Linked DNA regions of Bosea vaviloviae. The main gene of each other region encodes a partner of the protein of the gene in region 2 in a complex. Links are inferred from orthologs where the notes say so. Each region holds a gene or a part of one and is shown on either strand. Other genes may lie near its edges.

Region 1 (5,940 bases), 240 kb from region 2 along the record:
GGCGGCGGCGGACGCAGCTCGCCAACACGATCCGGGGCTATGGGGCCGAGTTCGGCCATGTGGGAGCCAAAGGCGCCGCGCATGTGCGCCCGCTCCTGGAGACGGTGCAGGACGATCCGGAGATCCCGCCCCTGGCCCGAGAGATGTTCGCCGAGCTCGCCCTCGAACTCGCCGAGCTCGAAGAGCGCCTTTGTGCCATCGAGGTGCGGCTGAAGGCCTGGCATCTTGCGAACGAGGCCTCGCGCCGGCTGGCCGAGGTGCCGGGGATCGGCCCGATCATCGCCACCACGCTCGTGATGAAGACGCCCCATCCCGAAGCCTTCCGGTCGGGGCGGGATTTCGCGGCCTGGATCGGACTGACGCCGAAGGACCACTCGACCGCCGGCAAAACCCGCCTCGGCCGGATCACGCGGGCCGGCGACGAGACCTTGCGCAGCCTCCTCGTGGTCGGCGCGACGGCGGTCGTCTGGCAGGTGCGGCGCGGCAAGGCCCGGCGGCCGATGCCCTGGCTCACGAGCCTGCTCGCCCGCAAGCCACCCAAGCTCGCCGCGATCGCACTCGCCAACAAGCTCGCCCGCATCGCCTGGGCCCTCCTGGCGAGGGGCGGACGCTATCGCACGAGCGACGCGCGGCCAGAGGCCTGCCCGGCCGCTGCCTGACCGAGATCCCGGCGCGGACACCAACCTCCGCCGCGCCGGCGAGCCGAGCTTGCAAGACAAGGAGCAGATGGTGGGATCGGTCGATCCTCGACGAGGGCGATGCCGCGCAATCCAGTGGCCGTCACAGGTCGCTATCCTGTTTGGCTCCCTCGCCGCGGAAACCATCTTGGCCAGCGGAAACCCCGCACAAACAGGCCGGACACATGACCGCAAGCGACCAGACCAACCACAGCTTCCATCTTGCAAATAAGGGGCCGTCCACACATGGATTGCTTCGTCGCTCGCGCTCCTCGCAATGACGGCACAGGTTGTCTGGAAAACCATCTAGTCGGCACCGGGAGAGCGGAACGCGATCGAGGCGCCTCCGCCCTATCGCAGGGCGGCGGATCGCGTCTTGTCAGACCTCAGGCTCATCAGCATCTGCTGGCCGCCCTGATGGCGGATTTCGCCGGTTTCGCAGGTCTTGCAGATGGCCCCGAGATAAGTCCCGTCGATGACCGTCTCGGCGAAGAACCCGGATTTGTAGTTGTGCCGTGCATCGGTCTCGACGACGTACCAGTCGCGTTCGCCGATACGCCGGATGGCGAGGTCCTGGCGGATCTCGGCGTCCTTGCTGGTGCTCTTCAGCACGCTCTTCAGGCGGGCATAGCGGGTGAGCGGGGATTCGTAGAGGCTGGCGAGGCGGGCCGCGTCGTTTGCGCCCGCCACCGGTTTGGTGCGCAGCACGAAGGTGCAGGTCTCCTGCGTATGCTTGCAGGCCGGCGTTTCGCAGACGAGATGCACACGCCTGCGGCCGGTCGCGTCGAACGGGTTGTCGCCGGCCTCGTCCAGGCGCCAGCCCTCGGGGAGGGTGAGCTGGAGCCCGTCATCCATGCGCAGCACGCGCTCCTGCGCGCCAGCCTGCAGTGCGGAGAGGCTGAGGCCCGTGGCGACGACGGATGCGGCGAGAACCTTCATGACGCGTCCCTCCTGTCGCATCATGCCTGCTGAATGTGGTGGGAGCACAACGCTTCCAGGCGTTCGGCCTGCGCCGGATCCAGGGCGCGCCGCGGCACGATCAGCGTCGAGCCCCGGCTGATCCGCATTAGCCAATGCTCCGGCAGGCGCTCGAGGCCGATCACGCCCGGCCATTTGACAAAGGTGGTGGCGGCGCCTTTGACCGTGAGGATGCCGCTGTCGTCGACCACGAAGCGGTTCGGCGTCTTGCTCGTGCTCTTATTCAGCATGGCGCCCGAGTGGCCGGCGAACCAGCGCATCAGCGGTCTGTCGAAGGCAAGCCGCAGCGCCGCCAGCACGCCGAAGGCCAGCGCGGGTTTCCAGAAGAAGCTGGGGAACAGGTCCCAGAAGATCGGCAGGGCCAGCGAGACCGGCAGCCGCTCCGTATCGAGTGCCCAGGCCGCAATAGTGAGGACCGGCACCGCAAGGCTCGCCAGCAGCCAGTTGCGGACGATGCCCCATCGGCGCGCGCGGCGCAGCGCGGGCAGATCCTGATACCAGGCGACATGGGCGGCCCAGTCCCTCGGTTCCATGACGACCTCGAAGCTGAGGGCCTCCTGCGGCGGAGCAGGCGGCTCCGGCAGCACCTGCGGCGCGCCGATCCACTGTTCCAGCCAGCTGCGCAGGGTGTCGATCTGGCCGGCGGGAATGGCCCGCTTCGGCAGCGCGACCGTTTCCTCCTGCGACGGCAGCACGAAGAAGAGGTGATCGCGCCCCTCATCCAGCCTGGAGATGTGGCGCCACGGCGTGAAGCTCTCGCGCTGCGGCTCCCGCGTCGTCAGCCCGTCGGCTGCGATGACGTAGCGCAGCAGGATCGGCGTCTCGAAGCCGGCGGCGCGCAGGGCCTTTTGCATGAGCCGCCGCATCCGCCAGGGATGGATCAGCCACCACAGCACGACCCCCGCCGAGATGACGAGCAGCAGGTAGAAGGGCATGTCGCCGATGAAGATGGTCAGGAAATCGCCGAGCTGCGCCAAGCTCAACGGGCTGCGGGCGGGGCGCCAACCGGCGAAGGCACCGAGGATGGCGAAGAACCACAGGCTCGGCAGGCCGATGGTCAGCAGGCGCCGGCGGTTGGGCCGGATCAGCGGGGCGTTGGCGAGCAGGGAGGCTTCGGTGACGTCCGCCAATGTCAGCTGCGTCTCGAAGGCGAGAGGCAGCGTCAGCGCCGGCGCGGGCCTTGCCGCGATCTTTGGAACCCCGGTCATCCCCCGAAGCTGCCCGCGCTCAGTTTTCGACGTCGAGCGGCGCGGTCCCGGTCGGCTTGCCGTCGGCGCCCAGCGTGATCTTCTCGATGCGCGCCTCGGCCTGCTTCAATAGCGCGTCGCAGCGCGCCTTCAGGGCCTCGCCGCGCGTGTAGATGTCGATCGATTCCTCGAGCGGCACGTCGCCGCGCTCGAGCTTGGCGACGATCGCCTCGAGTTCCTTGAGCGCCGCTTCGAAGGGCAGGGCGGCGATGTCTGAGTTCTGCTTGGCTTCGGTCACTGGCGCGATTCCCATTTGACCAGAGCTTATCGGTCTCCAGGGCGCGTGCCGCAACCCCGGGCGTCACACCGGCAGCGCCGAACTCTTCTTGATGGTGCGCAGCGTCAGCGTCGATTGCACGCGGGTGACGCCCGGCAATTGCGTGATGATGTCGGTGTGGATGCGTTCGAAATCGGCGCTGTCGCGGTAGATCACGCGCATCAGATAATCATGCGCGCCGGCGAGCAGATGGCATTCCAGGATCTCGGGCAGGTTCTGCACCGCCTGCTCGAAGCCTTCGAGCGAAGCGCGGCCCTGCTGGTCGAGTGTGACGAAGACGAAGGCGGTGCCGGGAAAGCCCGCGATCTTGTCGTCGAGCAGCATCGCATAGCCACGGATCAGCCCGCTCTCCTCGAGCTGGCGGACCCGGCGCAGGCAGGCCGAGGGCGACAGATGCACCTTCTCGGCGAGGTCGGAATTGGTGATCCGCCCGTCCATCTGCAGGATGCGCAGGATGGAGCGGTCGCGGGAATCGAGTTCGATCGTCATGGCGCTGGCAAAACCCCTCTTGCCGGATGCATTGTCGCAAAATCCGGCGGGCGCAAGCAATATTCTGCGTCGGAACGGAAAAATCGCGACTTGTTCGACGCGAGCTACGCCGCAGCCCGCACGATGCTGCCGGGCCTGAAAGCCGGATTCCGCCCGCCTTTCAGGCCAAGGCGAGCTGAAACGGCGTGCCCTCGAAGGCATCTTCGCCCCGGCCGATCCGCTCGATCGCGGCGCTCATCCGGCCATGCCGGCCGAGCATCCCGTCGGCGATGGCGACGAGCCGCGCATTCGGGGTCGCCGAGGGCGAGGCGGTGCGCAAGGCGCTGGCGATCTCCTCCTCATTGCGCCCCGGCCCGAGAGCGCAGGCGGCGATGAAGGCTGCTGCCGTCGAGCGGCTGATGCCGGCCCAGCAATGGATCACCAGCGGCGCGGCGCGGTCCCATTCGCCGACGAAGCCCAGGAAGCGCTCGACATGCGCCTCGGCCGGTATGATGTGCCCGTCCATCGGCGCGACGATGTCGGACATGCCGAGGAAGAGATGGCGCTCCGGAGCGATGCCGGCGGGCCGCTCGACCACCGTGTTGACGTTGATCAGCGTCACCACATGGCTGGCGCGCACGGCGGCCACGGTCTCGTGGAGCCGCGACAGCGAGGAGACGTGCAAGGTCGGCATGCCGAAAATCCTGTCGGTCGCAAGAGCTGGATGATTTCAGATGAGATCACTGAGTGATCCCATCTGAAATCTGAATCCGTCTCTCATCCAAGAGTTAGAGCAGGATCAATGCGAAAAACCGGTTCCCACTTTTTCGCATCCTGCTCTTGGGGGCGGGTCGAGCGCCCGCGAATGCGCAAGCATCCTGTCGGCTCGAGCATGAGCCGATGTCGACGGTGTAGCCAAGCGGGATTTCGTCACATATGTGCAAATGTTTACAGGTGAACTATCGTCAATCGGGAAGCTGCCATGAATCTCTGGTTCCGCCTGCTCTGGCTTCTCGCGACCACGGCGTTCCGCCCAAGGCTCAAGCCGCTGGAGGCGCCCTCGCTGCTGGCCTTCCGCGTCTGGCCCCATGATCTCGACACCAGCCTGCATATGAATAATGGCCGGTACTGGACGCTGATGGATCTTGGCCGCACCGACCTGATGCTGCGCACAGGCCTCTGGCGCGCGGTACTGCGGCATCGCTGGGTGCCGGTGGTGAATGCCGGCACGATCCGCTTCCGCCGGGAATTGCGCTTGTTCAGGCCCTTCCGGCTCGAGACTGCGATCCTGTGCTGGAGCAATAGCTGGCTGGTGATGCAGCATCGCGTGCTGAGCCGGGCGCGTGACGGCAGCGAGATTGTTGCAGCCGTCGCGCTCGTCCGCGCCGCACTCTATGACCGCACCGGCAAGAGCTATGTGCCCGTCGCGACGCTGATGGCGGAGATCGGCATCGCGACGACGAGCCCGGAGCCGAGCCCCGAGGTCGCGGCCTTCCTGGCGTCGGAAGAGGCGATGCGGCAAGCGGGTTCCTCGGGGCGCTGAGTTCTGGGGCCAGCCGAGGTTTCCAGCTACTCCGCCGCCAGCCGCGTCGCCCGCCACTGCGCCAGGAGCGCGCGCAGGGCGGCGGGCTTCAGCGGCTTGTTCAGCAGGTGGACGTCGAGCGCGGCGGCCGCCTCGCGCACCTGCGGCGTGCGGTCGGCCGTCAGCAGGATCGCGGGCATGGCAGCGCTGGTGCGCTGGCGCAGCGTGCTGATCGCGGTCAGCCCGTTGCCATGATCGAGATGGTAATCGGCGATCAGCACGTCGGGGTCGCCATGCGTGCGCAGCGACAGCTGGGCCTCCTCGACGCTGGCTGCGATCGCGACCGTGCAGCCCCAGCCGCCGAGCAGCTGCTTCATGCCGTCGAGGATCGCCGGCTCATTGTCGAGCACCAGCAGCTTCAGCCCGGCGAGCTGGCCTGCCGGCGCATGGCGCGGCGCGGCGCTGGTCGACATCGCCGGCAGCGGCGAGGCGCGCGGCACCAGAACCGAGAAGCGCGTGCCGCGCCCCGGCGTCGAGACCAGGGTCAGCTTGTGGTCGAGCGTGCGCGCGATACGCTGGACGATGGAGAGGCCAAGTCCCAGGCCACGCGCCACTTTCGCCCCCTGGTCGAGCCGCTGGAACTCGCGGAACACCGTCTTCTGCTTGCTTTGCGGGATGCCGAGCCCGGTATCGAGCACCTCGACCGAAACCTGCGCGCCGCGCCGCCGGCAGCCGACCACGATCTTGCCGCTGGGTGTGTATTTGATCGCG
Region 2 (4,027 bases):
TAGTCGATGGCGGCCTCTGGTCCAGGCATCGGGGGACGTTCGCTGATATTCATCTCGAATGCATCGAAACCGTTGATCGGAAAACGGATTATCGAAATAATCCTGACTCTGTGATAGCGTGCCCGTCGATGATGTCCAGCTTGATGCGTCTCCTCGAGAACCTCGCCTTCCGACGCTTCCGTCCGCGAGCGTCAAACCTGATCGATTCTAAAAGTTCAGAGCATTGCTCACGCGAAAGGCCGGCACTCCCTTTTTCGCGCAATGGATCGGAAATTGTTCTCGCAGCCCTGACCGGAGCTGCGCTGCTTCTGTCTTCGGCCGCTTCGGCAGGCGGTTACGAGCATGTGCGCATTCCCAACGACGATGGGCAGATCGACGCCGTGCTCTACAGGCCGGAGGGGCCGGGACCGTTTCCAGCTGTCGTGGCGCTGCATGGTTGCAATGGTTTATGGCGCGACAACGGCACATTGTCGCTGCGGCATTCCGACTGGGGCGAGCAACTCGCGCAAGCCGGGCTGATGGTCCTGATACCCGACAGCTACGGCTCGCGCCGGCTCGGCTCGCAATGCGGCGTCAAGGACGTGACCGTGCGCCCGAGCCGGGAGCGCGTCGCCGATGCGGCCGCCGCACGGCGCTGGCTGCAGACGCGTGAGGATGTCCGGGCGGACATGATCGCATTGATGGGCTGGTCGGGCGGCGGATCGGCCGTCTTGGCGGCGATCCGCAAGGACCGGCGGCCGGCCGACGGCAAGCCGGATTTCGTCCGCGCCATCGCCTTCTATCCGAGCTGCCGCCTGCAATCGGAATCGGCGAGCTTCGCCGCGAGGCTGCCGGCGCTGATCCTGATGGGCGAGGCCGACGACTGGACGCCGCCCGCTCCCTGTGACTTCCTGGCGAAAGCCGCGCAGGCACGCGGTGAAAAGGTCGATCTCGTGATCTATGCCGGCGCCCTGCACGATTTCGACCATCCGCGCCTGGAGGTGAAGGAGCGCTCCGACATCGCCTATTCGGCGACGGGGACGGGCAAGGCCATGGTCGGCACCAACCCCGCTGCGCGCGAGGATGCGATCAAGCGCGTGAAGGCGTTCCTGAAGGGGCTCTGATCCCCCGAAGCCCCGCTCCACAATACGCAGCCTAGCTAAAACAGATCTCCCTGCCCCGCCTTCGGCGTCTCCTTGCGCGGCGGGCGCGCGGGCCGGGGCGGCGGTGCGCCCCCTCCTCCCGAGACCGTGACGGCGAAGCGGCCATCGCTGACCTGAACGGTCAGGCCCTGGCCGGCATGCGCCTGCGCGACACCACGCACCAGCCCTCCGGCGTCATCGCGCACCAGCGCATAGCCGCGCGCCAGCACGGAGTCAGGCCCCAGCGAACGCATCAGCGCCCAGAGCGAACCGAGCCCGTCGCGGCGGCGCGTGACGCCCTGGGCAAAGGCGCGGCGAGAGCGCTGCGCGAGATCGCCGACGCGCTCCGCCGCCCGCGCAACCCGCAATCTCTCCGCGCGCAGCAAGGCATCGCGGCCGGCGCGCAAGCGGTTCGACAAGCCATCAAGCCTGGCCGCATAGCCGGCTAGGCGCGCGGACGGCGAATGCCGGTTAAGCCGCTGCGCCAAACCAGCCAGGCGCGTTTCATGAGCCCGGGCATTGCGCGCCAGCGCCGGCGCGAGCCGCGTCGCCGCGAGATCCAGCCGCTGGCGGGGGCCCGACAGCACCGCCTCCGGCGCGGGCAAGGCGCGGGCGAGCGCGCGCAGATCGCTGCGGCGGCGGTCGGACAGGCGGCGCATTGCGCCGGCCTGCCGACGCGAGAGATCAGCGACCAGGCTCATCAACTCGGCGCGAACCGGCACGACCTTTTCGGCCGCGCCTGTGGGCGTCGGCGCGCGCAGATCGGCAGCATGATCGATCAAGGTCCAGTCGGTCTCGTGGCCGACAGCCGAGACGAGCGGGATCTGCGAGGCGGCTGCCGCGCGCACCACCGCCTCCTCGTTGAAGCCCATCAGGTCTTCGAGCGAGCCGCCGCCGCGCGCGACGATGATGACGTCGGGACGCGGGATGCGCCCGCCTTGGGGCAACGCATTGAAACCGGCGATCGCCGCGGCGACCTCGTTGGCGCTGGTATCACCCTGCACGCGCACCGGCCAGACCAGGACATGGCGCGGAAACCGGTCCTCCAGCCGGTGCAGGATATCGCGGATGACGGCGCCTGTCGGCGAGGTGACGACGCCGATGACACCAGGCAGATAGGGAATGAGCTGCTTGCGCGCCTCATCGAACAGGCCTTCCGCCGCGAGCTTCTTGCGGCGCTCCTCCAGCAATGCCATCAGCGCGCCGACGCCGGCAGGCTCCAGCGAGTCGATGATGATCTGGTAGCTCGACTTGCCGGCGAAGGTGGTGATCTTGCCGGTGGCGATGACCTCCAGCCCCTCCTGGGGCCGCGTCTTCAGCCGGCCGAAGACGCCCTTCCAGATCACCGCATCGATCTTGGCGTTCTGGTCCTTCAGCGAAAAATAGACATGGCCGGAGCCGACCGGGCCGCGATAGCCCGAGATCTCGCCGCGCACGCGCACAAAGCCGAAGGCGTCCTCCAATGTGCGCTTGAGCGCACCCGACAGGTCGGAAACCGACCATTCCGGCGTGTTGGAGGGTTTTACGTCAGGCGATTCGCTATCCATGGCGCGACCATAGCGACGTGGATGGCCGAGCAGAAGCGTTGCCGTCTGCGCGCCCGGCGGCTATTGCCGCCTTCAGATCTCAGATCCGGAACCAGTGCGGGTCATCCCAGGTCTCGCGGAGCTTGCCACCGGGCCGGCTGAAAGCCGGACCGGGCGGGTCGCCCGGGATGACGACGGTGGACGGATGTCCGCACGCAAGGAGACCACGATGAACATCCTTTTGATCGGTTCGGGCGGACGCGAGCATGCGCTGGCCTGGGCGATATCGGGTTCGCCGCTCTGCGACCGGCTCTACATCGCGCCGGGCAACCCCGGCACCGCGCAATGCGGCGAGAATGTCGTGCTCGACATCGCCGACCATTCGGCTGTCGCGGCCTTCTGCAAGCTGCATGGCATCGGTCTCGCCGTTATCGGCCCGGAAGGCCCTCTGGTCGACGGCATTGCCGATGATCTCATCGCCGCGGGCATCAAGACCTTCGGCCCGTCCAAGGCCGCAGCCCAGCTCGAAGGCTCCAAGGCCTTCACCAAGGAGCTCTGCGCCGAATTCGGCATCCCAACGGCCGGCTTCGGCCGCTTCACCGATGCGAACGAGGCCAAGGCCTATGTCGCGAGCCAGGGCGCGCCGATCGTGATCAAGGCCGACGGGCTCGCCGCCGGCAAGGGCGTGGTCATGGCGGAGACGCTGGCCGAGGCGAGCGAGGCCATCGACATGATGTTCTCGGGCGGCTTGGGCGCGGCCGGCGCCGAGGTCGTGATCGAGGAGTGGATGATCGGCGAGGAAGCGAGCTTCTTCGCGCTCTGCGATGGTGCGCATGCCATCGCGATGGCTTCAGCCCAGGACCACAAGCGCGTCGGTGACGGCGACACCGGCCCCAATACCGGCGGCATGGGCGCCTATTCGCCCGCCCCGGTGATGACGCCGGCGCTGGAAGAGCAGGTGATGGCCGAGATCATCCGGCCGACGCTGGCCGGCATGATCGCGCGTGGCATCCCGTTCAAGGGCATTCTCTATGCCGGCCTGATGATCACGGCGCAGGGGCCGAAGCTGATCGAATACAATGTCCGCTTCGGCGATCCTGAATGCGAGGTGCTGATGCCGCGCCTGAAGAGCGACATCGTGCCGGCCCTGCTCGCCTCCTGCGACGGCGTGCTCGATGCGTTCGACCTGCGCTGGTCGGATGAGGCGGCGCTGACCGTCGTGCTCGCGGCGAAGGGCTATCCGGCCAGGCCCGAAAAGGGCAGCGTGATCAAGGGCGTCGAGAAGGCCGCGGCGCTGGACGATGTGCTCGTCTTCCATGCCGGGACGAAGCAGACGGCCACCGACCTCGTCGCCGATGGCGGGCGGGTGCTGAACGTCGT

The links.
Region 1: the proteins of xseA (region 2) and BHK69_RS11950 are in contact, whole or in part, in a cryo-EM structure (PDB 8TXR), measured with the Escherichia coli proteins. The link is inferred for Bosea vaviloviae from one-to-one orthologs.

The regions. Positions count from the first base shown.
Region 1 is NZ_CP017147.1:2,559,234-2,565,173, forward strand. Bases 1,520-4,213 are described here. They hold BHK69_RS11950 (exodeoxyribonuclease VII small subunit), read right to left. Parts: upstream 3,156-4,213; coding sequence 2,883-3,155; downstream 1,520-2,882. Other genes in these bases: BHK69_RS11940 (hypothetical protein), read right to left, coding at 1,520-1,616; BHK69_RS11945 (YcxB family protein), read right to left, coding at 1,637-2,863; BHK69_RS11955 (Lrp/AsnC family transcriptional regulator), read right to left, coding at 3,204-3,668; BHK69_RS11960 (tyrosine phosphatase family protein), read right to left, coding at 3,829-4,213. Also shown: BHK69_RS11935 (IS110 family RNA-guided transposase), read left to right, coding at 1-659; more of BHK69_RS11940, read right to left, coding at 1,029-1,519; more of BHK69_RS11960, read right to left, coding at 4,214-4,341; BHK69_RS11965 (thioesterase family protein), read left to right, coding at 4,630-5,190; BHK69_RS11970 (hybrid sensor histidine kinase/response regulator), read right to left, coding at 5,217-5,940. UniProt on the Escherichia coli protein: Bidirectionally degrades single-stranded DNA into large acid-insoluble oligonucleotides, which are then degraded further into small acid-soluble oligonucleotides.
Region 2 is NZ_CP017147.1:2,317,842-2,321,868, reverse strand. The notes cover bases 404-3,322. They hold xseA (exodeoxyribonuclease VII large subunit), read right to left. Parts: upstream 2,669-3,322; coding sequence 1,139-2,668; downstream 404-1,138. Other genes in these bases: purD (phosphoribosylamine--glycine ligase), read left to right, coding at 2,877-3,322; BHK69_RS10825 (dienelactone hydrolase family protein), read left to right, coding at 404-1,103. In the rest of the region: BHK69_RS10830 (DUF2093 domain-containing protein), read right to left, coding at 1-29; more of BHK69_RS10825, read left to right, coding at 345-403; more of purD, read left to right, coding at 3,323-4,027. UniProt on the Escherichia coli protein: Bidirectionally degrades single-stranded DNA into large acid-insoluble oligonucleotides, which are then degraded further into small acid-soluble oligonucleotides.